Linked DNA regions of Aquibium microcysteis. The protein of the gene in region 2 interacts with the protein of the main gene of each other region in a pairwise test. Links are inferred from orthologs where the notes say so. Each region holds a gene or a part of one and is shown on either strand. Other genes may lie near its edges. The genes, in order: cysK and cysE.

Region 1 (14,373 bases), 3.9 Mb from region 2 along the record:
GTCGCGCGCCGCCAGCGCGGCCAGCACCGTCGGGTGGCGGTCGGTCTCGATGTTCGGATCGCCACCCAGCGCGGCGCGGGCGCTGGCGATGCCCTGGCCGGCTGCCGCCTGCTGCTCACGCGCGGTGGCCAGATCGTGCCGGGCGGTGTCGAGGGCAGACTGCGTGCCGATGCCCTTGTCGGTCAGCGCCTTCTTGCGGTCGAGCTCGCTCTGCAGATAGACGACGGAATCCCGCGCGATCGCCTCCTGCGTAATTGCCTGGCCATAGGCGGCGCGCAGCTGTTCCACCTGCAGGCGCGCACCTTCCAGCGCGGCATTCGCCTGGTCGAGCGCGATGCGGTAGGGCTCGGGGTCGATGACGAACAGCGTCTCGCCTGAAGTGACCGCCATGTTCTCGACCACCTTCACCTCGGTCACCCGTCCGGCGATCTCCGCCGCCACCGTCACGCGGGGCTGGCGCAGACTGGCGTTCTCGGTCTCCTGGAAGCGACCGCCGGTGACCCAGACGTAGCCTCCTCCGCCGATCAGGGCCAGCGGCACCGAGAGCATCAGCAGCGTGCGCAGGCCGCGTCGCCGCCTGGGCGGAGCTGGCGCCGCCGCGGGAGCCGGTCGGCTCGCGTCCTTCATCGTCATGTCGATCGTCGCTGCGGCCGGGGTAGAATCAGTTCGGGCGTTCATGGTCTGGTACTTTCGGAGCTTTCGAAAACAGGCGTCGTCCGGCGGGGGTCGACGGTGCCGGACAGGCAGCCGGGTTCGCCATCGGCGACGTTGGTGCGGACCTGCTCCAGCGACGCGAGCAACTGCTGCCGCGCTTCGGGTGACAGGCCCGCCATTGCCTCTTCATAGATGTCCTCGACCATGCCCTTCACCTCGCCGAAGGCGTCGCGCGCCTTGCCGGTCGCGTAAATCACCCGCACGCGGCGGTCGGTGGCATGGGGACGGCGCTCGATCCAGCCGCCCTCCTCCATCCGGTCGAGCAGCCGTGAGACGCTGATCGGCTCGATGTCGAGAATTTCCGCCAGCCGCGCCTGCGGCACGCCCTCGTCTCGGATGAGGCGGAAGAGCAGCCGCCATTGCGCGGAGGACAAGCCCGTCCCGGCCGCGCGGGCGTCGAATCGCTTGCGCAGCAACCGCGCGATGTCGTGGATCAGGAAGCCCAGGCTGTGATGTCCGTCGGTTGTCATAAGCAAGATATATTATAAGCATGCTTATGAAAACAAGGGCGGAAGCCGTCCGCGGGCATGCAGCTTGCTCATGCCAGAGATGCAAAAAGGCACGTGCCTCCTTCCGAGGGCCGGCCACTCGATCGCGGCGGGGCGGGACAAAGGTCCCATCCGCTTCGGTCCGTCATGAGGAAGCATCGACCGATGGCCTTGACGGCCTTCGCACCTGAGGACAAAGGAGCGCATGCTCATCACCCTTCCCATCGTTCGCATGCCCCATGCGCAGGGCCTCGACCTGCCCGCTTATGAAACTGCCGGCTCCGCCGGGCTCGACCTGCGCGCCGCTATCGCCGAGGACCGCAAGCTGATCCTCCTGCCCGGGCGCCGCGTGCTCGTGCCGACCGGCCTCGTTCTCGAACTGCCGGAGGGGTATGAGGGTCAGGTTCGCCCGCGCTCCGGCCTCGCGCTGAAGCACGGCATCACCTGCCTGAACACACCCGGCACGATCGACAGCGATTATCGCGGCGAGGTGCAGGTGTTGCTGGTCAATCTCGGCGACGAGGACTTCGCCATCACGCGGGGCATGCGTATCGCCCAGCTGGTTATTGCTGCCGTCGCGCGCGCAAGGGTCGAGGAACGCAGCCTCGCCGGCTCGACGCCGCGCGGTTCAGGCGGCTTCGGCTCCACCGGAACCGGATGACGATGCGGCCCGGCCTCGTCATCTTCGACTGCGACGGGGTCCTGGTCGACACCGAGACGCTCTCCAACCGCCGCCTGGCCGAATGGCTGTGCGCGGCCGGCTACGACACGACCTATGAACGCTGCAGGCGGCAGTTCGTCGGCCGTTCGATGCGTTCGGTGAAGGAGGAGGTGGAGGCCTCCGGCGTCCTGCTCGGCGACGATTTCGTCGAACGCTGGAACGCGGGGCTGGCGGACCTCTTCGCGGACCGCGTCCAGCCGATCCCGCACGTCCGCAGTCAGGTGGAGGCGCTCCGCCGCGCCGGAATGCCCTACTGCGTCGCCTCCTCCGCGCGCATCACCAAGATGCATCTCACCCTCGGCGCGACGGGGCTGCTGCCGCTCTTCGAGGGCGTGCTGTTCAGCGCCTCGATGGTCGAGCGTGGCAAGCCCTTCCCAGATCTTTTCCTGCACGCAGCCGCGACCATGGGATTCGCGCCCGGAGACTGCGTCGTCATCGAGGACAGCGTGCCCGGCACCATCGCCGGCATTGCCGCCGGCATGCGCGTGCTCTCCTATTGTGGCGACCCGCAGGGAGACCGGGATGGTCTCGCTGCGGCCGGCGGCGAGCTGTTCGACGACATGCGGGAGCTGGCTGGAATGATCGGTCTGGGCCAGACCCACCCCTTTGCGGGCACCGTGGAACGCGCATAGTCTGCTTCCGACGATCGTTCGATGGAGGCACATCATGCGGGACGACAAGGGCGCGGTCTTCCGGGCGCTGCACGAACGGGCGGGCGCCTTCCTCATTCCCAACCCCTGGGACGTCGGCACGGCCAAATTCCTGGCCGCCCTGGGTTTCGAGGCGATCGCCACCACCAGCGCCGGCTATGCCTTCTCGCGCGGCCGGCCCGATGGCGGCGTGCCGTTCGACGAGATGATGGCTCATTGCAGGGAATTGGTCGCGGCCGTCGATCTGCCCGTCTCGGCCGATCTCGAGAAGGGGAAGGGCGATACGCCCGATTCGGCCGCCGAGACCGTCTTCGCTGCCGAAGCGGCGGGGCTCGCCGGGTGCTCGATCGAAGACTTTTCCGGTGACGAGGCGGATGCGATCTACGACTTCGGTCTGGCGGTGGAGCGCATTGCAGCGGCTGCGGATGCGGCCCGGGCGCTGAGGCGCGACTTCGTTCTGACAGCCCGTGCGGAAAACTTCCTGCATGGCAGACCCGACCTCGACGACACCATCCGGCGCCTGCAGGCTTTCGAGAAGGCCGGCGCCGATGTGCTCTATGCGCCCGGCCTGTCGACCATCGAGCAGGTGAAGACGGTCTGCTCCGCGATGACGAAGCCGGTGAACGTGCTGGCGATTCCGGGCTTCGCGATGTCCGCCCTCGTCGAAGCCGGCGTCAGCCGCGTCTCGCTCGGCTCCAAACTCACCACAGCCGCCTTCGGCGCCGTGGAAGCCGCCGCACGTGAGATGCTCGACCAGGGCACGTTCGAGTATGCGCGCAAAGGCACGTCCTTCGCGACGCTGCAGGCGCTGTTTTCCGCCTGACGCGGAGGCCGCGCCCGCCGTTTCACCGGCGTGCGATGACCAGCAGCGTGACGCCGGCCGCGTCCGAGAGCGTTCCCCGGTCGGCTTCGAGCGTGATCGCAACCGCGTCGGCGAGCGCCCGCGCGATCGCCTGTTCCGCCGCCATCACGGCCGGGTCGGAGCAGGCCATCCGTGTCATCATCGCCGGTCCTGCATACCATCTGGAACCCGACTGCGAGACAGTCGTCCGGATCCGGTTGCAGCCGGCCGTCGCCTGCGCGCCGCCGTCGGCGGCGATGTCAAGAATGGCGGCGGCCGCCAGGGCGCGCCCGAAGGGGACGTAGCCGCCGCTCGCTACGCCCGCCGCGCCGACGACGCGCCAGGAACCCGCGACGGCCTCGTCCACGCCCATCACTCGTTCGGTCGTCGTCGCCGCAGCGAGGAGGAAAGCGGTCGGGGCAGGTGGTGGGACCACACGGGCTCGCTCCGCCGAGGCCTCGACCGCCATGACACCGGCGATGCCCACCCCGAGGGTCAGGAAGACGGCGGCGAGTTGCGGAAGCTTCATGGTGGGTCCCTCGCTGTTGGCGATCGTGTCGACGTGACCTCGTCTTGCCGCGATGCGGCTGAACCGGACCTGAATGCCGTGATGTTGCGGTCACATCCGGGGCGCCGGGCGAACCAAACCTGTCGTTCGACGTTGCGGTGGCTCATTCCCAACAAGGAGACCGTCATGCCCGCCATCGCACAATCCCGTATCGCCATCCTCGCCACCCACGGCTTCGAGCAGTCCGAACTCGAAGTGCCGTTGCAGAAGCTGCGCGAGAACGGCGCGACCGTCGACGTGATTTCGCTCGAGGCCGGAGAGATCAAGGGCTGGGACGAGAAGGACTGGGGCGCAGCCGTGGCCGTCGATCGCGTGCTCGCCGATACGATGCCGGCGGACTATGACGCGCTCGTCCTGCCGGGCGGCCAGATCAACCCCGATCTGCTGCGCGTCGAGAAGGATGCCATCGACTTCATCAAGAGCTTCGACGGCGCAGGCAAGCCGATCGCCGCGATCTGCCACGCGCCCTGGCTGCTCGTCGAGGCGGGCCTGCTGGAGGGCCGCCGCGCCACCTCCTACCCTTCGATCCGGACGGACGTGATCAACGCCGGCGCGACATGGACCGATGAGAGCGTGGTCCGCGACGGGCACATCGTCACGTCGCGCAACCCGGGCGATCTCGATGCCTTCGTGGCGGCCATCGTCGAGATGGTGGAAGACGGGGCATCCACACGCCAGGCGGCGGAATAGGGGCGATCCGCGAGCGCGGCAGCCGTCCGTCCGTCTTCGCAGTCTATGGACTTCGAGACGGACGGTTGACACCGTCCGTCCGGCCCGCTCCACTCGGCTTGGGAGGGAGGGGCCATGGAAACGTTCGAAGTCGTCGACATGCACACCGGCGGCGAACCGGTCCGGATCGTCGTGTCCGGCTATCCGGATCTGCCGAGCGGCGGCATCCTGGAAAAGCGGGCCTACGTCCGCGACCACCTCGACCATCTGCGTCGCATGCTGATGTTCGAGCCGCGCGGCCATTCCGACATGTACGGCGCGCTGCTCGTCGAGCCGAACCTCCCCGGCGCCGACATCGCCGTGCTCTTCATGCACAACGAAGGGTATTCCACGATGTGCGGCCACGCCGTCATCGCACTCGGGCGGTATGCGGTCGACCAGGGGCTGGTCTCGGCGAAGGAGCCGATGACGACCGTCAACATCGAATGCCCCTGCGGGATGGTGGTGGCGACGGTCGAGGTGCTGGACGGCAAGGCAGGGGCGGTGTCGTTCGAGAGCGTGCCCTCCTTCCTCTTCGCCGCCGACCGGACCGTGCAGGTGCCGGGCTTCGGCGCCATCCGCTTCGACGTCGCCTATGGCGGTGCCTTCTACGCGCTGGCCGATGCGGCGCAGTTCGGCCTCGTCTTCGGCCGGAGTCCCGCCCGGGCCTTCGTGGACGCCGCCACCGCGCTGACCGGGGCGGTCTCTCGGTCGGTGCCGCTGTCCCATCCCGACAGTCCCGATCTGGCGTTTCTCTATGGCTCGATCCTCACCGACGGCGGCGACGGGGCAGGCGGCGTCGCGACCCGCAACGTCTGCGTCTTCGCCGACGCGCAGGTCGACCGGTCGCCGACGGGGTCGGGCGTGACCGCGCGGCTCGCCGCCATGCATGCGAGGGGTGGGGTCGCCCTCGGCGAGGCCCGCCTGTTCGAATCCATCGTCGGTTCCCGCTTCACGGGAGCGGTCGAACGCACCACGCACGCCGGCGACCATGCCGCGATCGTCGCACGTGTCTCGGGCCGGTCCCACTATTCCGGGAAGTCGAGCTTCGTGGTCGAGGAGGACGACGAACTGGGCCGGGGCTTTCTCGTCGTCTGACGCATCGCAAGCGCAAAGCGGCGGTCCTATATGCGCCGACAAGGACGTGAACTCCCGCCTGCGGGCGGATCGAAGGGAGAGAATTGATGAGCGAGAAGAAACCCGGCCGCGGCCGCGTCTACGACTCCATCGTGGAGACCATCGGCGACACGCCGATCGTTCGCCTCGACAAGTTCGCCAGGGAGAAGGGCATCGTTGCCCACCTTCTGGCCAAGCTCGAGTTCTTCAATCCGATCGCCAGCGTCAAGGATCGCATCGGCGTCGCCATGATCGCGGCGATGGAAGCGGACGGGCGCATACGACCGGGCGAGACGACACTCGTCGAGCCGACGTCGGGCAACACCGGGATCGCCCTTGCCTTCGCCGCCGCGGCCAAAGGCTATCGCCTCATCCTCACCATGCCGGAAACCATGTCGGTCGAGCGCCGCAAGATGCTGGCGCTGCTCGGTGCCGAACTGGTGCTGACGGAAGGTGCCAAGGGGATGAAGGGCGCCATCGCCAAGGCCGAGGAACTGGTTGCGACCATTCCCGGCGCCGTCATTCCGCAGCAGTTCGAGAACCCGGCCAATCCGGACATTCACCGCCGCACCACGGCGGAGGAGATCTGGAACGACACCGCGGGTACCGTCGACATCTTCGTCTCCGGCATCGGCACGGGCGGCACCATCACCGGCGTCGGGCAGGTCCTGAAGCAGCGCAAGCCCGGACTGCAGGTCGTGGCGGTGGAGCCCGAAGCTTCGCCGGTGCTTTCAGGCGGCCAGCCGGGGCCGCACAAGATCCAGGGGATCGGCGCGGGTTTCGCACCGAAGATTCTCGACACGTCGGTCTACGACGAGGTCGTGGCTGTTTCCAACGAGGATGCTTTCGCCAATGCGCGCCTTCTGGCGAGGCTGGAAGGCGTTCCGGTCGGCATCTCGTCGGGTGCGGCGCTTCAGGCAGCCACCGTGGTCGGCTCTCGTCCCGAGAATGCGGGCAAGACGATCGTCGTGATCATTCCGTCGTTCGCCGAACGTTATCTGTCGACGGCGCTTTTCGATGGCCTCGGCTGAGAGCGGCCGCTAGTTGAAGGTGATGCGCGCGCCGGTGGAGACCACGTCGCGCTGGCGCGCGCAGGCCGGTCCCGGCCCGCGCATGTAGTGCCGCTCCGGCCTGTAGCGTGGTGCGAAAAAGTCGCGGATTGCCGCAGCGCAACCGATGATGCTGCTCCAGAACGCCATGATACCGATTCCCGTCCTTCGGACTGTCCCTTCCGAATGGTTGCGTACGATATCAGACCTTCATGAATGCTCGGTGAATTTCTTCACGCCGCGCGTCGGAGAGCATCGCATGGTTTCCGGTTCGTAAACGCCACCGCGCTGCTTCGGCATCGCTTCCCTGGCGGCGTTGATCGCCGTATGAATGCGTCCGTTGCAGTGCAGCATGCACCACACCCGAAGGAAGGCGAGAAGATGGCGGAACCGGTCAACCCCCTGGAGAAACTCGCTGGTCAGGTCGGGAACGAAATCGGCGTTTCCTCCTGGATCACCGTCGACCAGGCGATGATCGATCAGTTCGCAGCCACCACGCGCGATCATCAGTGGATCCACGTCGATGTGGAGCGTGCCCGCCGCGAGAGCCCCTTTGGTGCCACGGTCGCCCACGGCTACCTGACGCTGTCGCTCGTCGCGGTCATGAGCTACGACATCGGTGCCGTTCCCGGCGATGTCGGCGTGACACTCAATTACGGCCTCGACAAGGTTCGTTTCCTGTCTCCCGTGAAGGCCGGCAGCCGCGTGCGCATGCGCAGCACGTTGGTGTCGTTGGAAGCCAAGGCGCCGGGGCAATACCTGATGAAGTGCTCCAACATCGTCGAAATCGAGAACGAGCCGCGCCCCGCCCTGATCGCGGAAACCCTGGCACTCCTCATCGTCGCCTGACGAAGCACAATGGCGGTCTCGTCGATGGTGCGGCAGCGCGCCGCGCCATCTCGGAATCCGAGAGAAAACATGACCTTGTCCATCAAGTCCACTTTAGAACAGTTCTAAAACATTGATCTAAAAGGACTTTTCCTCCGCGGTCTGTTGACAGCGGTCTCTCCCGGAGTCTTTATGGGGCGAGACTGGGGTTGCGCCGACCGCGCAGGGCTTCGTGTTTTGGCTGCGCTTCCTGCCCCGGAACCGACTTGCGAGGAACTGGACAGTGCCGGGAAAGATCATCCGAACCAACGCTATGCTGCTCGCCATCGGCGCCGTCTTCCTGGGCACGGCGGCGCGCGCGCAAACCGATCCGGCGGCGGTTCTCGCCACCTATTCCGACATCGCTCTCGCCAAGTACGAGGACGCGCTCGCCACGGCGAAGGCGCTCGACGCGGCCGTCGAGGCGTTCCTGGCTGCACCTTCAGAGGCGACGCTCGCCACGGCGAGAGCTGCCTGGAAGGAGGCGCGCATCCCCTACCAGCAGACCGAGGCCTATCGCTTCGGGAATCCGATCGTCGACGACTGGGAGGGCCGCGTGAATGCGTGGCCGCTCGACGAGGGTTTGATCGACTACGTCGATGCGAGCTACGGCAGCGAGTCCGACGACAACACGCTCTACACCGCCAACGTCATCGCCAACCCCGCCATCGAGATCAACGGCAGCACGGTCGACGCATCGGCGATCACACCGGCCTTCCTGGCGGAGACGCTCCAGGAGGCCGGCGGCATCGAGGCGAACGTCGCGACCGGGTATCACGCGATCGAGTTCCTGCTCTGGGGGCAGGACCTCAACGGCACCGGACCCGGTGCCGGCGACCGCCCCTTCACCGACTTTGACGCGGCCAACTGCACCGGCGGCAACTGCGACCGGCGTGCGGAATATCTCGGCGCGGCGACCGACCTCCTCGTCGCCGACCTGGAGGAGATGGTCGGCAACTGGCGTGCGGGTGGCGCGGCTCGCGCGAACCTGCTCGAGGGGGAGCCCAGAGCCGGTCTCGCTGCCATCCTCACCGGGCTCGGCTCGCTCTCCTACGGAGAACTGGCAGGCGAGCGGATGAAGCTCGGGCTGCTCCTGCACGATCCCGAGGAGGAGCACGACTGTTTCTCCGACAACACCCACGTCTCGCACCTGTACGATGCCGTCGGCATCCGCAACGTCTATCACGGCAGCTACACCCGGATCGACGGTTCCGTCGTCGAGGGCCCCTCGATTGCGGACCTCGTGAAGGAGGCCGATCCGGCGCTCGATGCGGAGCTTTCCGCCAAGCTCGACGCCACCGTGGCTGCGATGGAGGCGATGGCCGCACGTGTCGAGGCCGGCGAAGCCTATGACCAGATGATCGGGGAGGGGAACGCGGCGGGCAACGCAGCCGTCCAGGCCGGGATCGACGGCCTCATCGATCAGACGCGCTCGATCGAGCGGGCGGTCGCGGCGCTGAAGCTCGACGCCGTCGAATTCGAAGGGTCGGACAGCCTCGACAATCCGAATGCTGTCTTCCAGTGAGCGCGGGTCGACCCCGCATCCAGCCAATGGCCTGACGGGCCACCAGCCGGGACGAAGTGTGACATGCTTGTCTGCCAGTGCAACATGATCAAGCAGAGCGAGATCGAGCGGACCATCGTCGACCTGCTCGATGCCGACCCGTGGCAGCTCATCGTGCCTGCGAAGGTTTACCACGCCCTCTCCAAGCGAGGTCGCTGTTGCGGCTGTTTCCCAAATGTGGTGGAAACGATCATCCGGGTCACCGAGGAGTACCACGCGCGTTCGGAGGCGAGCGCCGTGGAGATCGTTTCACACCTGGACCGCGTGCGCAGTCTGCGCGGTCAATATGGGAGCAGGCGCCATGAAGGGCGAACCACAAGTCATCGAGCGGCTTAACGAGGCTCTCTTCCTGGAGCTCGGCGCCGTCAACCAGTACTGGCTCCACTATCGTCTTCTCGACGACTGGGGTTATGCCAAGCTCGCCAAGAAGGAGCGCGAGGAGTCGATCGAGGAGATGCATCACGCCGACAAGATCATCGAGCGGATCATCTTCCTGGAAGGGCACCCGAACCTGCAGTCGATCGGTGCGCTGCGGATCGGCGAGAACGTCAAGGAAGTGCTCGAGGCGGATCTGGCCGGCGAGTACGATGCGCGCACCTCCTACAAGAAGTCGCGCGAGATCTGCCATCAGGTCGGAGACTACGTCACCATGCAGCTCTTCGAAGAGCTCCTGAAGGACGAGGAAGGCCACATCGATTTCCTCGAAACGCAGCTCGAACTCATGAAGTCGATCGGCGAGGAGAAGTATGGTCTCCTGAACGCCGCCTCGGCGGACGGCGACGACTGAGACGCGATGCGCATGCGGCCCTCGCGTCTGGCGCTCCGCATGCGCGCCCCGGTGACGATCTCGACGGTGCTCGTCGCATGCGCGGTCGCCGGGGCATCCGGCTTGCCGACCGCGCGCGACGACCTGTCGCCGGCCGAGCGGGATCGCGTCGCGTCCGTGACGGCGCCCGCCGTCGATTTCTCGAAGCCGGAGGCGTTCGAGGTCATGCAGGGCGGCGCGAGCACGTCGCGAAAGCTCGTCAATCAGGACGCCTTCTCGAACTTCTCCGCCAATCTCAGTTTCGAGCAGGAAGAGACCTTCAAGCTCGGCAACGCGCTGTTTCGCAAGCTCTGGGTCTCGTCGCCCTCCTCCACGCAGGCGTCCGACGGGCTCGGCCCCCTCTTCAACGCGCGGGCCTGCCAGAGCTGCCACCTGAAGGACGGCCGCGGCCACCCGCCCGAGGGCGCCGCCGACGCGACGTCGATGTTCCTGCGCCTGTCACGTGCGCCGCGGACGCCGCAGGAACAGGAACTCATCAGGTCGAAGGCGATCCTCAACCTGCCCGATCCCATCTATGGCGGCCAGCTGCAGGATCTCGCCGTCCCCGGCATGAAGGCCGAAGGCCGCATGGCCATCGACTATGAGGATTTCACCATCGCCCTCGGCGATGGCACGGAGGTCCCGATGCGGCGTCCGTCCTACTCCGTCACCGACCTGGCCTACGGACCTCTGGACGTGACCACCACCCTGTCGCCCCGGGTGACCCCGGCGATGATCGGACTTGGCCTGATCGAGCAGATCCACCCCGCCGACATCCTGGCGCGCGCCGATCCCGACGACGCGAATGGCGACGGCATATCCGGCCGCGCCAGCATCGTGCGCGATCCGGCGACCGGCGAACTCGTGCTCGGGCGCTTCGGCTGGAAGGCACAGAACCCCACGATCCGCGCGCAGTCCGCGGGTGCCTTTTCGGGCGACATCGGTATTTCCAATCCGGACCATCCCGACAACTGGGGTGACTGCACCGATGTGCAGGCCGATTGTCGCACCGCCCCGCATGGCGCGCAGTCGCGGCTGGGCGAGACGGAAGCCCCCGACCCCGTGCTCGATCTCGTCACCTTCTATTCGCAGCATTTGGCCGTGCCCGCCCGGCGCGACGTCGATGATCCGCAGGTCCTGCGCGGCAAGGAGATTTTCCATTCCATCGGCTGCGCCGCCTGCCACACGCCCAAATACGTGACCCGCAAGGACGCGCCCGACAAGACGCTCGCCTTCCAGCTGATATGGCCCTATTCGGACCTCCTGCTCCACGATCTCGGGCCGGGGATGGCCGACTGGCAGCCGGTGGGGGATGCGCGCGGCGGCGAATGGCGCACGCAGCCGCTCTGGGGGATCGGCCTGACGCAGACGGTCAGCGGGCACACCTTCTTCCTCCATGACGGTCGCGCGCGAAATCTCGTGGAGGCCATCCTCTGGCATGGCGGCGAGGCCGAAGCCGTGACGGAGGGGTTCAAGGCCCTTCCGAAAGCCGACCGCGACGCACTGGTCCGCTTCCTGGAATCGCTGTGATGGTCCTGCGACGCCTGATCCTCGCCGCCGCCTGCCTGGCGCAACCGGTCGCCGTCGTCCCGGCCGGCGCCATCGAACCGCCCGGTGCCGCGGCGATGGTGCAGGATGCGATCGAAGGCTACATCCGGCCGGCCTATGCGTCGTTCGCATCGACTGCCGGCGTCCTTGGCGGCGCCGTCGACGCTCTGTGTCGCGAGCCCTCTCCGACGCATCTCGGGATGGCCCGCAGCGCGTTCGGCGCGATCGTCGATGCCTGGTCGCGCGTCGAGCTCGTGCGGTTCGGGCCGGTGATGGACGACAACCGCCTGGAACGGATCTTGTACTGGCCGGACCGGCGCTCGACCGGTCTGAAGCAGGTGCAGGCGATTCTCGCGGACAGGGATGCTGGCGCCGTCGTGCCGGAATCGCTCGCCGGCAAGAGTGTGGCCGTGCAGGGACTGGGTGCGCTGGAATTCGTGCTGTTCGGCACCGGCAGCGACGATCTGGCGACCGCAGCCGGCTTCCGCTGCGCCTATGGGGCCGCGATTTCCGCCAATCTCGGGTCGATCGCAGCCCGGCTCGACACGGCCTGGTCGACGGGCGAGGCCGCCGCCGGCCTCTGGGCGGCGCCGGGCCCGGACAACCCGCTCTACCGCGACGGCGGGGAAGCCCTGGGCGAATTGCTGGATACGATGATCCACGGACTCGAACTCGTCCGCGACGTCCGCATCGACGGTTTCATGGGCGACGCGGCTTCCGGCGACAAGCCGAAGCAGGCGCTGTTCTGGCGCTCGGAAGAGACCATCGCCGCTCTCCGCGGCAACCTGGCATCGATCGCCGGGCTGCTGGAGGCCTCGGACATGACCGCCAGCCTGCCCGAGGATCGCCGCTGGATCGTCGGCTCCGCGCGGTTCGAACTCGCCAATGCCGACCGCGCTCTGTCCGGGCTCGAGGGACTGCCGATCGGCGATATCCTCGCAGACCCCGACCGGCGCGCAAGGCTCGACTACGCCCGGCTCGTCACCACGAGCCTGTCCGACGTGATCGGCCGCCAGCTGAGCGGCGAGTTCGGCCTGACCGTGGGCTTCTCGTCGCTCGACGGAGACTGAGGATGCGATCCGGCCGGGCTATATCGGTCGTCGACCGACGTGTCTTCCTGAAGGCCGCGGGGGCTGCGTTCCTGGCCGGCCTGGCGCCGGACGCCGCCGCGGCCATGCTTGCCGCCGACGCCGTCTTCGCCACCGCCTATGTCGACCGGGAGGGAAGCTACGGCATCGCCCTTCTCTCGGAAGAGGGGCATCTCGTCCACACCCAGCCGCTGCCGGATCGGGGTCACGACGTCGCCTTCGATCCCCTGACCGGTCGTGCCGTGGCATTCGCACGCCGCCCGGGCACGTTCGCGGTCGTCTTCGACCGGACCGGCATGACCGCGCCATCGACCATCGCGGCCGCGCCAGGGCGCCACTTCTTCGGTCACGGCGTCTTCTCGCCGGACGGCCGGCTTCTCTATGCGACGGAGAACGACATCGACGCCGCCGCCGGTCTGATTGGCGTCTACGATGCGACCGCCGGCTTTGCCCGCATCGGCGAGTTCCAGACCCACGGCATGGACCCGCACGAACTCCTGCTGATGCCGGACGGCCGAACCCTGGCCGTTGCCAATGGCGGCATCGAGACCCATCCGGACTTCGGCCGCGCCAAGCTCAACCTCTCCACCATGAAGCCATCGCTCGTCTTTCTCGACCGTCACACCGGGTCGCTGGTCGAAAGCCACGAACTGGCGCCCGCCCTTCACCAGCTTTCGATCCGCCACATGGATCTCGATGCCCGTGGCCGCGTCTGGTTCGGCTGCCAGTATGAGGGACCCGCGCTGGATCGCCCGTCGCTCGTGGGTCGCGTGCAGCCCGGAAGCGGGATTGCGCTGCTCGACATGCCGGACGACGTGCTCGCGGGTTTGCGAAACTACGTCGGCTCCGTCGCGGCAAATCCGGCGGCAGGGACGGTCGCGGTCTCGTCTCCGCAGGGAAACCGGCTGGCCGTCATCGATACGGAGACGGGGATGCTCGTCGGGGACCTGGTGCTGACGGAAGTCTGCGGTCTCGCCGCCGATCGCGACGGCTATTTCGCCACGACGGGCGAGGGGCGCATCGTCCCTGCCTCGGGCGAGGACGCGACGCTGCCCGGCTATGTCTGGGACAACCACATTCTCAGGATCGGCTGATGCCGGCGCCGGGGGCGGCGAGCCTTCGGGCCATCCGCGCCATCAAGGGTCGACGGCAGAGGCCGCCATCGCGCCGGCCGTCCGGATCGCCGCGACAAGGGCGTCGCCGGCGTCTTCCACCAGCCCGTCATTGACGATCGAAACGACGGCGCCGCCGAGCCCGTCGGCAGATGCCGAGGCCCGGGCGAGCCGGGCCGAAACCTCTTCGGCGTTTTCGCGGCCGCGCGCCGCGAGCCGCTTCGCCAGCGTCTGCGGGCTGGCGGCGATGGCCACGACGCAGACATGCCTGTAGCGCGCCCTGACCGCGTCGAGGGCGGACCGGGAGAGATTGGCAACGACCGTATCGCCCGCCGCGATGTGGCGATTCACGCTCTCCGGCAACCCGTACCGGAGACCGTGCGCCTGCCACGACAGCGCGAATGCCCCGTCCGCCAGCGCGCACTCGAAAGCGTCCGGCGAAAGCGTGTCATGATCTTCGGTCGATCCGTCCGCCGGCCGCGTGATCACGCGCCGCACGAAATGCACGGGAGTCCCATCGCAAGTGTCAAGCCG
Region 2 (14,348 bases):
CGACACGCAGTTCACCACCGAGCACCTGAAGCGCTTCGGCGCCGTCGACGTGCCGCGGCGAAAATACGAAAAAATGCTCGCCGAGGGCATTTCGGGCAAGGCCGTCTTCTACCCCTGACCGCCAGGCGTTCAGCCCCGCTGCAGCGCCATCTGCACGCCGAGCCCGACCAGCACGCCGCCGCCGAGCCGCTGCGCCATCCGCTGTGCGCGCGACGAGTGGCGCATCGCCTCCACCAGCCGGCCCGCGATCAGCACGCAGACGATGTCGGCCAGCGAGAAGGTCAAATTGACCACCGTTCCGAGGATCAGCAACTGGGTCCAGACAGGCAGCGTCGCCGCCGGATCGACGAATTGCGGCAGGAAGGCCAGGAAGAAGATCGCCGTCTTCGGGTTCAGCACCTCCACCACGACGCTTTCGGCGAAGGCGCGCCGGCCCGATTTGCGCGGCAGATCGTGTGGCAGGCCGGCCGACGATCCGCCGCTGCCGCGAAAGAGGGAGATGCCGAGCCAGACCAGATAGGCGGCACCGGCGAGCTTCACGGCCAGATAGAGCGCAGGCACCGCATGGAACAGCACCGACAGCCCGGCGGCCGCGGCCACCACATGGGCATAGCAGCCGATGTGGATGCCGAGGCTCGCCATCAGGCCGGCCGACCGGCCGCCGGCCAGCGTGCGCGCCGCCGCATACATCATCGCCGGACCGGGAATGAAGGCAAAGAGCGCCGTGGTGACGGCGAACGTCAGAAGGATCTCGATGGCGGGCATGTTTGCTCCCCGACCCGTGCCGGGCCGCCGCCTTCCCTAGCCGGTCGCGGCGCGCCGCGCCAGCCGTCGCTCGGTCATTCCGCCTTGGCGGTCGCCGGCGGCGGGACGTCGGAACTCTGCTTGCAGGCCTTCAGCCAGACGTCGTACACCGAATGCTCGACGGCGTTGAGGCCCGGGCTCTCGGCGAACATCCAGCCGGTGAAGATGCGCCGGATCTTGCGGTCGAGCGTGATCTCGTCGACCTCGACGAAGGAGTCGGTCTTGGCCTCCTCGGTGTCCGGGCTCGACAGGCAGATGCGCGGCGTCACCTGCAGGGCGCCGAACTGCACCGTCTCGTCGATATAGACGTCGAAGGTGATGATTCGGCCGGTGACCTTGTCGATGCCGGTGAACTCGGCGACCGGATTCTTGATGCGCTCCGTCGGCTGCGTCTCCTGCGCCGCGGCGGCGTGAGCCAGGAGGGTGAGACCGACCGCGCAGAAAAGCGACCGGGCCGCGCGTGTGGATGCCTTGGCTATCATCTGTCTTCGACCGAACCCTCTGCCCTTCGCTTCGACCGCGACCGTCCCGGCCTGCCCGCGCCAGCAGACGGGTAGCCGCGAATTATGGCGATTCGATTGCTCTTGCCGACGATCAGTTGCCCGGCGTCCAGGCGTCGTAGTCGCCGGTGACGGCCGGACGGTCGCCCGGACGCAGCACGGAACCCTTGGGACGGTAGGCCTTCCAGGAGCCGGTATGGTTCGGCTCGTGCGGCTTCTGCCATTCGCGGGGCGTGTAGTTCTCCTGGACCGGCGCGACGTCGACGCGGTGATGCAGCCAGCCATGCCAGCCGGGCGGCACGCGCGTGGCTTCCGACAGGCCGTTATAGATCACCCAGCGGCGCTGCCGTCCTTCCGAATCGACCCCGCCGGTGTAGTACCGGTTGCCCTGCTCGTCGGCGCCGACGAAGGTGCCGTTGCGCCAGGTGTGGAAGCGCGTGTTCAGCGTCTGGCCGTTCCACCAGGTGAACATCTGGGTCAGGAATTTCAGCATCGAAAACCTCGCGCGGACATGCCCGCCTTATGGCGCCCGAAGCCGGCGAAAGCAAGGGGCGCGGCGTCGCGCCTGGGCTTGCCGATACCGGCCGCGGCTCCGTCAGAGCTTCATCTTGAACGCCACGTGGCTCTTCTCGAATCCCAGCCGTTCGTAGAAGCGATGCGCTTCGGTGCGGCGGGCGTTGGAGGAAAGCTGGACGAGCCCCGCGCCGGTCTCCCGGGCCAGCGCCACCGCATGCCGCATCATCGCCGCCCCGATGCCGAGCCCCCGCCGGTCGGCCCGCGTCTGGACGCCCTCGACCGTCATCACCAGCCGGCCGCGGCCCGTCATCATCGGCGTCAGCGTCGTCTGGAAGGTGCCGACCACCGCCCCGTCGCGTTCGGCCACGAACAGCCGGTCGGCGGGGCTCGCCGCGATCCGGTCGAAGGCGGCGAAATAGTCCGGCAGCGCCGCCGGATCGGCGCTGTCGCCATGGCCGCCGACACCGTCCGCCGCAAACAGCGCGACGATGGCGGGCACGTCCGTGCGCTCGGCCTCCCGGATGACGAGATCGGTCGTATCGGGTTTCATTTCGGGCGTCTCCGGTGTTCGTACCGGCGACTTCTAGCGCCGCGCCGTTCGCATTTCGAGATGCGGGATCTGCGCCGATGCGATGATCCCGGCAGCGGGCGGTCTCGGCGCGGCGGCACGAGCCGCCAGACCTCGCCGCTTCACCGCCCCCAGCCGGACGCGTGCGGCCCGACCGCCGGAACAGCGCGTAGATCCCTGCCTCGGCGCCCCTCCGCCTGCCCGGAGGAATGGTTTCACATGACCTCAAGGATGAACGGAAGCGGGCCGTGCGCGAGCGACCGATGCCCGAAGGGCGGAGACCATAATGTCAATCGGCGCGCAAGTTGGACACCGGATCGGCGTCCCAAAATCGCGCGCCGGTTAGAACCAGAAGCCGGTTTGATGTTTCCTTGAAAGACTCAACCTGATTGAGGCTGCAAGCCCGCTCACGAACCAGCTCGCCGCACGCGATCTCGTGGATCGGCATCGTCCTCGTCGCCGGCGCGGGAATCGTCATCTTCTGGCGCGAGATGCGGGGCCGGCAGCGGCAGTTCGGCGCGCCGGTCGCGCGCGGCCGCCGATTAGCCAAACACGCGCTCCAGGATCAGCGCGGGGATGCCGGACTGTCCGCGCCCGCAATTCTCCGTGCGGCCGATCTCGACGAAGCCCTGCGCGCGATAGAAGGCGATGGCGCGGGCGTTGGCCGGCTCGACCTCGAGCCGGATTCGCTCGGCATCCGGAAAACTGTCGATGATCTCGTCGAGCAGCATCCCGCCGATCCCCTGCCCCTGGCGATCCGGCCGGACGTAGAGCTGCGACAGCGTCACGGTCTTGCCCTCGTCCGCTGCGCAGGCGAAGGCCATCCCGGCGATCGCCACGCCGTCGTCGGCCACCACGAACTCGGCGTCCGGCTGGTCCAGCTGCGCCTTCAGCACGCGCAGCGAGTGCCAGTCATTGGTGATCTCCGTCACCTTCGCCACGCCGTAGAGGCCGTCATAGGTGGCGTGCCATGTCTCCACCAGAAGCGTCCGGATCGCCGGCAGGTCGTTGGGGCCGGCGGTGCGGATGAACATCATTCGATCCCGAGCTTGGCCTTCACCAGGTCGTTGACCGCCTGCGGATTGGCCTTGCCGCCGGTGGACTTCATCACCTGGCCGACGAACCAGCCGGCCATGGTGGGCTTGGCGCGGGCCTGCTCCACCTTGTCGGGATTGGCCGCGATCACTGCGTCGACCGCCTTCTCGATGGCGCCGGTGTCGGTGACCTGCTTCAGACCGCGGCTCTCGACGAGGTCGCGCGGGTCGCCGCCCTCGGTCCAGACGATCTCGAACAGGTCCTTGGCGATCTTTCCGGAGATGGTGCCGTCCTTGATCAGGTCGATGATGGCGCCGAGCTGGGCGGCGGAAACCGGAGTCTCTTCAATGGTCTTGCCGGACTTGTTCAAGGCGCCCAGCAGGTCGTTGATGACCCAGTTCGCCGCCGTCTTGCCATCGCGGCCCTCGGCCACCTTTTCGAAGAAATCGGCGACGGCCTTCTCGGCCACCAGCACCGACGCGTCGTAGGCCGACAGGCCCATGACCGAAACGAAGCGCTCCTTCTTCTGGTCGGGCAGTTCCGGCAGCGCAGACGCCAGCGCGTCGACATAGGCCTGGTCGAACTCGAGCGGCAGCAGGTCCGGATCGGGGAAGTAGCGGTAGTCGTGCGCCTCTTCCTTGGAGCGCATCGAGCGCGTCTCGCCCTTCACGGGATCGAAGAGCCGGGTTTCCTGGTCGATCCTGCCGCCGTCTTCGAGGATGGCGATCTGGCGCTGCGCCTCCGCCTCGATCGCCTGGCCGATGAAGCGGATCGAGTTGACGTTCTTGATCTCGCAGCGCGTGCCGAATTCGCCTCCCGGTTTGCGCACGGAGACGTTGACGTCGGCGCGCAGCGAACCCTCGTCCATGTTGCCGTCGCAGGTGCCGAGATAGCGCATGATGGTGCGCAGCTTGGTGACATAGGCCTTCGCCTCGTCGGCCGAGCGGATGTCGGGCTTCGACACGATCTCCATCAGCGCCACGCCGGACCGGTTGAGATCCACGTAGGACATGGTCGGGTGCTGGTCGTGCATCGACTTGCCGGCGTCCTGCTCCAGATGAAGCCGTTCGATACCCACCTCGATGTCCTCGAACTGGCCCTGCCGGTCGGGACCGACGGAGACGATCACCTTGCCCTCGCCGACGATCGGCTGCTTGAACTGCGAGATCTGGTAGCCCTGCGGCAGATCGGGATAGAAGTAGTTCTTGCGGTCGAAGACCGACTTCAGGTTGATCTGCGCCTTCAGCCCCAGACCGGTGCGGATCGCCTGCTTCACGCATTCCTCGTTGATCACCGGCAGCATGCCGGGCATCGCCGCGTCGACCAGGCTGACGTTGTCGTTCGGCGCCGAGCCGAAATCGGTCGCGGCCCCCGAGAACAGCTTCGAATTCGAGCTCACCTGGGCATGGACCTCCAGTCCCACGATCACCTCCCAGTCGCCGGTGGCGCCGGAAATCAGCCGCTTCGGGTCGGGCGTGCGGGTGTCGATGATGCTCATGGCAGGCCTGAAACCTCACATTCGGATATGCCGGTTGGCTAGAACAATCGCCATGCGGAGGCAAGGCTTTCCGCCGCTTGATCCAGATCAAGGCGGCCCGCCGGCCGCGCGCCGATCCTGATCCTGCAGACCGGAGCGGGAGAATCGACGTGGGCAGCATGGGGTTCGTGGAACGGATGGCGGCGAAGGCCGATCTGATGGAAAGCATGATGCGCAAGCTGGATGTCCGCGAGGCCATCGCCGAGATGCCCGCCGCTCCGTCGGTGATGCGCGGCGCCGCGCTTCGCTGCCTGACCTGCGGTCATGCCGGCGAGTGCAGATCCTGGCTGGAAGAGAACGAGGCCCCGCAGCACGCTCCGGATTACTGCCGCAACAAGGATCTGTTCGAGTTCGCGGCCGAGGCCTGAAGCCCGTCTCCCGAAAGGGGGCGCCCGGTATCGGGCGGAAGGCATGCGCGGATACGAGGAACGGAGGCGGGCGGAGCAAATCCGAACGATCGCGATGTGCTCGGCGAGCGCGACGGCGGCACGTCCGCGAAAGGAACGGAACGGATCGGCCCGACACGTCGACACGAAAGTGAATCCGCGGCGGCGGACGCAACGACCCGTCCGCCCGCGTCATGAGACTACAGTGCCCCTGTAGCTGGGCCGGCCCGCCTCCTCCCTCCCTGGCGGCCGGCCCTCTTTTTTTTTTTTTTTCAGGCCGTGGCGATGTAGTTGCGGATTTCCTGCGCCTCGTGCTCGACCTGCTCGATGCGCTTCTTCACCACGTCGCCGATCGAGATGATGCCGACCAGCACGCCGTCGCGCTCGACGGGCAGGTGCCGGAAGCGGCCGGCGGTCATGATTTCCATCACGTCGTTGATCGAGTTGTCCTCGTGGCAGACCTGCACCCTGGCGGTCATCGCCGCCGAGATCGGCTTTTCCAGGACGCCGGGGCCCTCGCCCGCCAGGATGCGGACGATATCGCGTTCCGAGAGGATGCCGGCGATCCGGCCGTCCGTCCCCGTCAGCACGACCGCGCCGATGCGGCGCCTGGCCAGCAACTGCACCGCCTCGGCGAGCGTGCGGTCAGGCGTCATCGTCTCGACGCCGGATCCCTTCTCGGCAAGGATGTTCTTGACCAGCATTGCGTCCTCCTCGAAATGCAGCCTCCCGTCCGGCGGCATCGCTGCCGGACGGTCATGGTGCGCGGAGTTTGCCGCCTTTGCAAGGCTCGGCCGTCAGGCGCGGCGCCGGTCGAAGGGGCGCACCGCGAGGAACCCGGCGAGGAAGCCGCCGACATGCGCCTCCCACGCGATCGCACCGTCGACGCCGGGAATGCCGCTCGCCAGCCCGGTCGCCAGGTTGATCACGAACCAGATCGCCAGGAAGGTCACGACCGTTCGCGAGGACAGCGCCTCGGGAATGGTGAGCAGCCGGCCCTCGAAGGCCGCGCGCCCGGCCGCGCGGCTGCTGCGGAAGCCGAATCGGGCCGCGGCGCCCATCATTCCCGAGATCGCGCCCGAGGCGCCGACCAGGGGGACGTTGCTGTCCATGTGCAGGACGTAGTGCAGGGCCACGGCGGCGAGCGTCGTCGCGCACCAGAACAGGACGAAGCGGACGGCGCCGATCCGCGTCGCGAGCGGTGATCCGAAGGCGGCGAGCCAGATCATGTTCACGGCCAGGTGCGCCAGGCCGCCATGCAGCAGCGAATAGGTGAGCGGACTGGTGAAGGCCGGCAGATCGAGGAGGTACTGCCCCGAATAGCGGACGGGGATGAAGGCGCCCGCCAGGATCACTTCGAAGTCCATGGCAGGCGTCAGCAGCCACTCCCGCACGAGGTGGATGCCGACGCAGAGCGCGATGAAGGCGAGCACGACGCCGGGAATGTTGAAGGCTGGCTCGTGCCGCGGCGGTCGCGTGAAGGGGCCACCGCGCATGTCGCGGTCGGTGTCGTGCAAGGGGTCTGCTGGCAAGGTCGGAGACTCCGGACTGTCGGGGGACCTATATGGCGGCGCAGGCCCGCCGCTGGAACTCCCGGATGGCCGAAAGGTTAAAAAAAACGCCGCCCGGAAGCTGGTCCCGGGCGGCCGGTCGAGTCCCCACTCGATCGAAGGTGATCGCTCGCGCGACCGAATTCGCTGTGAAGCCAACGGCTTCGGAGTTCCCGCTCTTCCCACGCCGGCGGCCGGAGCGCAATCTCAACCTTTCGTTAACCTTAACGGCGACGCACCGTGCACAATGGTTAATTTGGCTGGCATGCAACCTGCTCCCTCCTCCATGAAGCATGGCGGATGTCACCCCGTTGTGCGTGGTTGAAACAGGTCCACGTGAAGATGCATGAGTGGGGACAGATGAGACAGAAGGGTACGGCGGAGCTGTTCCAGTATTGGGACAGGCTGCGCGATGGTCGCCCGGCGCCGAGGCGCACCGAGATCGAACCGGCAGACATCAAGTCGATGCTGGCCGACACGTTCATCCTCGAGCGAGACCTGCGCGGCGACGCGGTGTTCCGGCTCGCAGGGACGCGTCTGTGCGCGACGTTCGGGCGCGAGCTGAAGGGCTTCGCCTTCACCTCGCTGTGGACCCACGACGACCAGCCGAGGGCCGCGCGGCTGGCTCTCGGAACCCTCATCGACAAGTCAGTGACCGTGACCACCCTCCTCGGCACGACCGCCGGGGGGCGTCCGCTCGACCTCGAACTGCTGCTGCTGCCGCTGGAGGGCGGAGCCGAGAACACGCGCGCCATGGGCTCGATCTGCCCGGCCGAGAAACCCTACTGGCTGGGCGCCGAGCCGATCGTCGAATGCACGATCGAGCGCGTGCGGTCCGTCGATCCCGACCGCGAGCCACGCCCGGGCGCGGGCATGATGCAGGTCGATGCCCCTCCCCTGGCTCCCGGACAGTCCGCGCTCGCAGGGGCACCGGCACGGCGCTTCCGTCACCTCGTGGTGATCGAGGGAGGGCGGAACCGCTGACGGATCCCGGTGCCGCAACCGGGTTCCCGCCTGCCGGCCCGGCGACTAGTTTAGACATTGCTTGAGCATTGTTGAGAACTTGCTGCGGTACAACCGCGAATTACCGACTGTTAACCCATCCCGGTCATATTGGTGAAAGCCCTTTGCGGCCATCCGATCGGATCATGGGTAGAACAGGGACAGAGATGACGTCAGCGGCGACAGATGCCATGCCGTCCAGGGCCGAGAGGCGTTACTTCCAGCGCGTGCGCGTCAAGATCTATGGCCGCTTCATGCTCGAGGACCGCACCGAGCATCCCTGCCAGGTCATCGACATGTCCCCGGGCAATGCGCTGCTGCGCGCCGACCGCGTCGGCGAGCTCGGCGAGAAGGTCATCGCCTACATCGATCACATCGGCCGCATCGAAGGTGTCGTCACGCGCATTTCCGCCGACGGTTTCGCCATGACCATCGTCGCGTCGGAGCGCAAGAAGGACAAGCTCGCGGCCCAGCTCACCTGGCTCGCCAACAAGCACGAGCTGGACCTGCCGGAAGACCGCCGCCACGACCGCGTCTCGCCACGCAACCCGATCAGCGTCCTGCAGCTCGCCGACGGCCGGCAGTACCAGTGCCGCATCGTGGACCTGTCGCTCTCCGGCGCCGCCGTGGAGATCGACGTGCGTCCGGCGCTCGGGACGCCCGTCACGCTCGGCACCATGCGCGGCCGCGTCGTCCGCCATTTCGAGGACGGCGTCGCCGTCGAGTTCGCCGCCGTCCAGCGCGTCGATGCGCTCGAGGCCGAATTCAGCGACGACGACCGCTAGCCTGCGCCATCCATCCCGCCTGTCATCCGGCGCGGTCCCGTGACGTCACGGGACCTTCGCGCTGCGTCCGGCCGGTCGCGGCGAAGGGCAACCGGTGGGTCGCCTTCGATTCGATATTTAGCTAAATGCATCTTGCATTTTATTCTTGTTTGAATTTGATCGATCACGCGTTTTACTTAAATCTCCAGCAGCAATTTTGCCTGAAGTAAATCCGTACCTGTCATTGTGCTTCCAAACGGGGAGACACGGAGATGGGGTTTCGGGACAGGGTGGTCGCGTTGATGTCGGCGGGCTTGCTGCTCGCCATCCTGCCGATCACCGGCCATGCGTCCGGTATGGGGATGCCGACGGGCGGACGGACGACGCAGCCGGTCGGCCACTACGAATTCTGCAAGCGCCTGCCGGCGGAATGCGCCGACCGCGCACGCAGCAGCCGGCCCGTCGAGCTGACGCGAAAGCTCTGGGACCGGATCGTGGCGGTCAACCATGACGTCAACACGTCGGTCGCGCCGCGGACCGACTACGAGATGTGGGGCCGCGAGGAGTACTGGTCCTATCCGACCGACGTCGGCGACTGCGAGGACTATGTCCTCGAGAAACGCCGCCGGCTCATGGAGATCGGCGTCCCCGCGTCCAACCTGCTGATCACGGTGGTCCGTCAGACGAACGGGGACGGCCACGCCGTCCTCACCGTCGAGACGAGCCTCGGCGACTTCATCCTCGATAATCTCGAGCCCCGCGTGCTGGCCTGGACGGATACCGAGTATCGCTACCTCAAGCGGCAGTCGAACCGCGACGCGAGCATCTGGGTCTCGATCGGCGACGACCGCAACGTCGCCGTCGGCAGCGTCAGATAGAGTTTTCTAGAGGTTCCCGGTCGAGTCCCCACCCCCCGTCCCCAACGACCGGGCACACGGAGCCGGCCCCTGTCCCCGGGCCGGCTCCTCCTTTTTTCGGGGGAGCCCGTCCCGATCCGGGACCGGCGGGTTCAGGCGGGCGTCAGCCCCTTCGCGAAGCGGCGACCGTTCTCGACATAGTGCCCGGCCGACCAGCGCAGGAGTTCGATCGCCTTGTCGTCGAGCTGGCGGATGGCCTTGGCCGGCGAGCCGACGATCAGCGAATTCGGCGGAAATTCCTTGCCCTCGGTCACCAGCGCGCCGGCGCCTACGAGCGAATTCTCGCGGATCCGGGCGCCGTTGAGCACGATCGCGCCCATCCCGATCAGGCTGTTGTCGCCGATGGTGCAGCCGTGCAGCATGGCGCGGTGGCCGATCGTGCATCCTTTGCCGATCGTCAGCGGGAAGCCGACGTCGGTGTGCATGACGGTGTGCTCCTGCACGTTCGATCCCTCGCCGATCTCGATCGGCTCGTTGTCGCCGCGCAGCACCGCGCCGAACCAGATGCCGACGTCGCGGCCGATCCGCAGCCGGCCGATCAGCGTCGCGTCCGGCGCGATCCAGTTCGTCGCGGGATCGTCGAACTGCGGCGCCACGCCGTTGAGCGCGTAGATGGGCATGCTGGGGTCTCCTCGCCTCTTCGCCGGATCAGGAAAACAGGCCGCCGATGAAGAAGGCCAGATCGACGACCACGATGCCCGTCAGAAAGGCCCAGGTCATCGACAGCGCGGCGCTGCTTCCGACGGTGGTCCAGCCGACGCGTCGCGCCCGAAAGGCCTCGAGGGCCTCGTTGAAGAGCATGAAGGGGCCGGTGAAGGCCGTCATGAGCAGCGAGCGGAGCGGCCGGCGCATCGTCACGAAGGGCTCGGCGAAGGCGAGGCGGCGCCCGCTCCACATCTCCAGCAGCACGCCGAGGATGCCGCCGGCGACGAGCCCGCTCAAGAACACGAAAGATACGATCCACACACCGGTCATCATTTACCGCCCGTTTACCATGGCAGACGAAGGTCGTCACCGGTCGGCGCAAAAAACATGCCGGTTTTCCCGTGCCATGACGGGACGGTGACGGCCCAGGGAGTTCTGGCGGGACGATGCAGGCAACGGCGGGACGAGGCGCGGGGACGCGGTGGATCGACGACCGGCTGATGGTGAAGGTCTTCGTCGCCTTCGCGCTCCTGGCGCTGGCTTCGGCCCTGATCAGCGTCGGCGGCAAGTGGCTCGGCCGTTCGATCGCCCTCGCCGGTCACACCGAAGACGCGACGCCGCATGAGATCGTCATCGGCAACAACGTTCTCGTCGTGCCGGCCAACGCCATCCGGTTCGAGGACGACCGCCGCGACGGCGTCGCCTCGTCGCTGCGTCTCTATCTGCGGTGGCCGGACCTCGACGGCTACAGCGCCGCCGCGCGCGACGACTTCAACCATGCCGGCGGATCGCGCAACATCCTGTTCGTCTCCTTCGAGCAGCAGATCATGTCGCGCGACATGAGCGGCCGCTTCGATCCGATCTACGCCTCGCTGATCGAGTCTGAAGGCACGCCGGGTCCGGCCGGCGTGACGTTGTACGGTTTCAAGCCGCAGTCGGGCTATCTGGACGAGAGCCTCGCGGTCGGCCCCGCACAAGCGGGTGGCCGCTTCGTGGCGCGCTGCCTGACGGGTGCGGTCGCAGCCGAATCGCTCGCCGACTGCGAGCGCGACGTCGCCGTCGGCGACAGGCTCGTGCTCGTCTACCGCTTTCCGTCGCGTCTTCTGGGGGAATGGAAGCGGCTGGACGAATCCATGCTCGCCTATGCGCGCAAGGCGCTGAAGACGCCGGCCGGGGGCTGACCCCGCCGGCGCCGGCCGTCAGAGATCGACGTCGAGGATCGCCATCGAGAAGTTGTAGGACAGTTCGCCGTCCTCGTCGTCCTTGAAGATGATGCCGAGGAACTCATCGCCGATGTAGAGCTCGCACGAATCGTTCTTGCGCGGACGCGCCTTCACGGTGAGCGCGGGATTCTGGAAGACGCGCTTGAAGTAGGCGTCCAGCTTCCTGATTTCATCGGCTTTCAAATCGACTTCTCCCGGTCGGTGTGCGTGATGCGCCTGCCCGGGCACGCGCCCTGCGTGCCCATGTGCGCAGGCTTCTGGCATGCCCGCCGCCGGCCTGTAAACCCCGCAGGCAGTCGCTCCGTTCCGGCATCCCCGGGCGCGACGGCCGCGTCAGTCGCTGCTGCCGATCAGCTGGTCCATGGCGCGCGACGGCTCGGCGCAGCCGGCCTCGCCGACGATCCGCGCCGGCACGCCCGCCACCGTCTTGTTGTGCGGCACCGCCGCCAGCACCACCGAGCCGGCTGCGATCTTGCTGCAATGGCCGATCTCGATGTTGCCGAGAATCTTGGCGCCGGCCCCGATCAGCACGCCGTCGCGGATCTTGGGGTGGCGGTCACCGGTCTCCTTTCCCGTCCCGCCGAGCGTGACGCCCTGCAGTATGGAGACGTTGTCGCCGATGACGGCCGTGGCGCCGACGACGAGACCCGTCGCATGGTCGAGGAAGATGCCCTTGCCGATGCGCGATGCCGGATTGATGTCGGTCTGGAACACCGCAGAGGATCGACTCTGCAACCAGAGAGCGAAGTCGCGCCGTCCCTCGCTCCACAACCAGTGGGCAAGGCGATGCGTCTGGATGGCGTGGAAGCCCTTGAAGTAGAGCACCGGCATGATGAAGCGGTCGCAGGCCGGGTCGCGGTCGAAATAGGCCTGGATGTCGACCCGAACCGTCGCGCTGAACGACGGGTCTGCCTTCACCATCGTCTTGAAGGTCTGGGCGATCAGGTCGGCGGTGATGTCGCTGTGGCCGAGCCGTTCGGAGACGCGATGGATGACGGCCTCCTCCAGCGTCTCCTGGTTGAGGATCGTCGAGTAGATGAAGGCCGCCATCAGCGGATCGCGGGCCACCGCTTCCTCCGCCTCCTGGCGGACGGTCAGCCAGATCGGATCGACGGGGCGGATCTCGCTCGACCGCGCGTTGCTGCGTGTGCTCATGCTGTCGCTCCCTTGACGCGCCCCGGGCGCTCTCTGGTCTCGCGCCCTTGCCGGGTCGCTCAACATAGGCCAGAACCGCGTCCGATAGAACCGCGAATTCCTCAACACACTCTTCAATTGGATTGAAACCGGCGTGATTCAAGTCGAACCCGATCCGCGCATCCGCGTCGCCAGATCCGATGACGGCATCGTCGGCGTCACCATCGACCGCGCCGACAAGAAGAACGCCCTCTCCCTGTCGATGTGGCAGACCCTGGCAGCCGTCTTTTCGCGCGAGGCGGCCGATCCGGCAACGCGCGTCATCGTGCTGTCCGGTGCAGGGGCCGACTTCTGCGCCGGCGCCGACATTGGCGAGTTCGGCGACCTTCGCGGCGCGGCCGAGACCGCACGGGCCTACGAGGCAGCGAATTCGGCTGCGTTCCGGGCCATTCGCGAGGCCGGCGTGCCGACGATCGCGGCCATCGCGGGCATCTGCTTCGGCGGCGGCTTCGGCATCGCGGCGGCCTGCGACCTCAGGCTCGCCACGCGCGACGCGCGCTTTTCCGTTCCGGCCGCCCGCCTCGGCCTCGCCTATCCGCAGGACGCCATGCAGGACATCGTCCGCGCCTGCGGCGCGCAGACGGCGATGTATCTCGCCTTCACGGCCGCCCGCCTCACGGCCGACGAGGCCAGCGAGGGCGGCATCCTGCTGGAAACCGTCGCCGACCGCCCTGCCCTCGACGCCCGCGTCGCGGAAATCGCCGGCGCGATCGCCGCGAACGCACCGCTCTCGGTCCGCGCCTCGAAGGCCTCGATCGCCGCCGTCGAAAGCCGCGATCCCGCGGATGCGGAGCGTGCACGCGGGCTCGGCGACGCCACCTTCGACAGCGGCGACTACGCCGAAGGCCGTGCAGCCTTCGCCGGGCGGCGCGCGCCGCGCTTCCGCGGGGCCTGAAAAGCCGGCTTGACGCGCCAGGCCGCAGCCGCCTGCGGCGCGGCGCGCCGAGCCATCGCCGACGCGTGGTTCCGTCCCCGCTATCCACATGCTTGCACACAATATCTAGCGTCATCGCTCCGTCACGAAACGAGGCCTTGACGCTCCGGTACGAGTCGCATTTTATGGTCCGCGTACCCGTGTTGAGGGTACGGCCGGCGCGTTTCGATCGGTCTGATTTTCCAGATAATCCTGCGTTTCTGGGGTGCGCCCGCGGTTTTCGAGGACCGCGGGGGCGAGTGGCGTGATCGGCTTGCGAGGAGACGTGCGGAGAATTTGCAGGGTCGGCTAAATCTTCTGTTAACACTATATTTAGTGTTTGCGCCGCACCCTGACGCTAGATACGGTCGATGACATCACCCCACCGAGTCGTGTCGACCAAGTGAGAGCGGAACCCGCAAGGGTTCGTCCGAAGCCGGACGGCGCCTGAAGGAGGCGCCGGTCGTGGCGTTCAGGCGACAGCGTGCGGAAGGAGAGCCGGCGGTCCCGATCGGGATTGCCGGATGGCGGACCACGCGTCTTTGCCGGGCTATGGGAAGCCTGGACGAAAGACGCTATATATAGATGTCGAAGGGACACAGCATGCGGATCGAACGTCGGTTCACCAAGAGCGAGAATGCCAGCCCCTATGCGGAGATCGAATTCCGCAAGGCCCTGAGCGAGATCAGGAATCCGGACGGGTCCGTGGTCTTCCGTCTGGCCGACATCGACGTTCCGGCGCAGTTCTCCCAGGTGGCCACCGACGTTCTGGCGCAGAAATATTTCCGCAAGGC

Evidence for each region.
Region 1: the proteins of cysE (region 2) and cysK interact in binary tests that used the Escherichia coli proteins (3 or more experiments, as listed by UniProt). The link is inferred for Aquibium microcysteis from one-to-one orthologs.

What each region holds. Positions count from the first base shown.
Region 1 is NZ_CP061080.1:4,566,994-4,581,366, forward strand. Bases 5,025-7,855 are described here. They hold cysK (cysteine synthase A), read left to right. Parts: upstream 5,025-5,874; coding sequence 5,875-6,837; downstream 6,838-7,855. Other genes in these bases: IAI54_RS21420 (proline racemase family protein), read left to right, coding at 5,025-5,788; IAI54_RS21430 (hypothetical protein), read right to left, coding at 6,847-7,005; IAI54_RS21435 (hypothetical protein), read right to left, coding at 7,066-7,209; IAI54_RS21440 (MaoC family dehydratase), read left to right, coding at 7,237-7,704. Outside these bases: IAI54_RS21385 (HlyD family secretion protein), read right to left, coding at 1-633; IAI54_RS21390 (MarR family winged helix-turn-helix transcriptional regulator), read right to left, coding at 675-1,184; dut (dUTP diphosphatase), read left to right, coding at 1,408-1,863; IAI54_RS21400 (HAD family hydrolase), read left to right, coding at 1,860-2,555; IAI54_RS21405 (isocitrate lyase/PEP mutase family protein), read left to right, coding at 2,590-3,396; IAI54_RS21410 (META domain-containing protein), read right to left, coding at 3,419-3,943; IAI54_RS21415 (type 1 glutamine amidotransferase domain-containing protein), read left to right, coding at 4,109-4,672; more of IAI54_RS21420, read left to right, coding at 4,787-5,024; IAI54_RS21445 (imelysin family protein), read left to right, coding at 7,997-9,247; IAI54_RS21450 ((2Fe-2S)-binding protein), read left to right, coding at 9,311-9,622; bfr (bacterioferritin), read left to right, coding at 9,588-10,073; IAI54_RS21460 (di-heme oxidoreductase family protein), read left to right, coding at 10,080-11,621; IAI54_RS21465 (imelysin family protein), read left to right, coding at 11,621-12,709; IAI54_RS21470 (DUF1513 domain-containing protein), read left to right, coding at 12,712-13,821; phosphonate metabolism protein/1,5-bisphosphokinase (PRPP-forming) PhnN, read right to left, coding at 13,864-14,373.
Region 2 is NZ_CP061080.1:639,644-653,991, reverse strand. The notes cover bases 10,692-13,497. They hold cysE (serine O-acetyltransferase), read right to left. Parts: upstream 12,603-13,497; coding sequence 11,781-12,602; downstream 10,692-11,780. Other genes in these bases: IAI54_RS02915 (enoyl-CoA hydratase-related protein), read left to right, coding at 12,736-13,497; IAI54_RS02925 (DUF3126 family protein), read right to left, coding at 11,424-11,630; IAI54_RS02930 (hypothetical protein), read left to right, coding at 10,692-11,405. In the rest of the region: aat (leucyl/phenylalanyl-tRNA--protein transferase), read left to right, coding at 1-118; IAI54_RS03005 (LysE family translocator), read right to left, coding at 130-765; IAI54_RS03000 (DUF2155 domain-containing protein), read right to left, coding at 840-1,286; IAI54_RS02995 (NADH:ubiquinone oxidoreductase subunit NDUFA12), read right to left, coding at 1,399-1,797; IAI54_RS02990 (GNAT family N-acetyltransferase), read right to left, coding at 1,900-2,370; IAI54_RS02985 (hypothetical protein), read right to left, coding at 2,678-2,938; IAI54_RS02980 (GNAT family N-acetyltransferase), read right to left, coding at 2,931-3,422; Asp-tRNA(Asn)/Glu-tRNA(Gln) amidotransferase subunit GatB, read right to left, coding at 3,422-4,921; IAI54_RS02970 (DUF6455 family protein), read left to right, coding at 4,999-5,328; IAI54_RS02965 (CBS domain-containing protein), read right to left, coding at 5,619-6,050; IAI54_RS02960 (rhomboid family intramembrane serine protease), read right to left, coding at 6,144-6,842; IAI54_RS02955 (PAS domain-containing protein), read left to right, coding at 7,257-7,880; IAI54_RS02950 (PilZ domain-containing protein), read left to right, coding at 8,066-8,683; IAI54_RS02945 (transglutaminase-like cysteine peptidase), read left to right, coding at 8,965-9,540; IAI54_RS02940 (gamma carbonic anhydrase family protein), read right to left, coding at 9,672-10,199; IAI54_RS02935 (DUF6949 family protein), read right to left, coding at 10,228-10,527; and 3 more genes.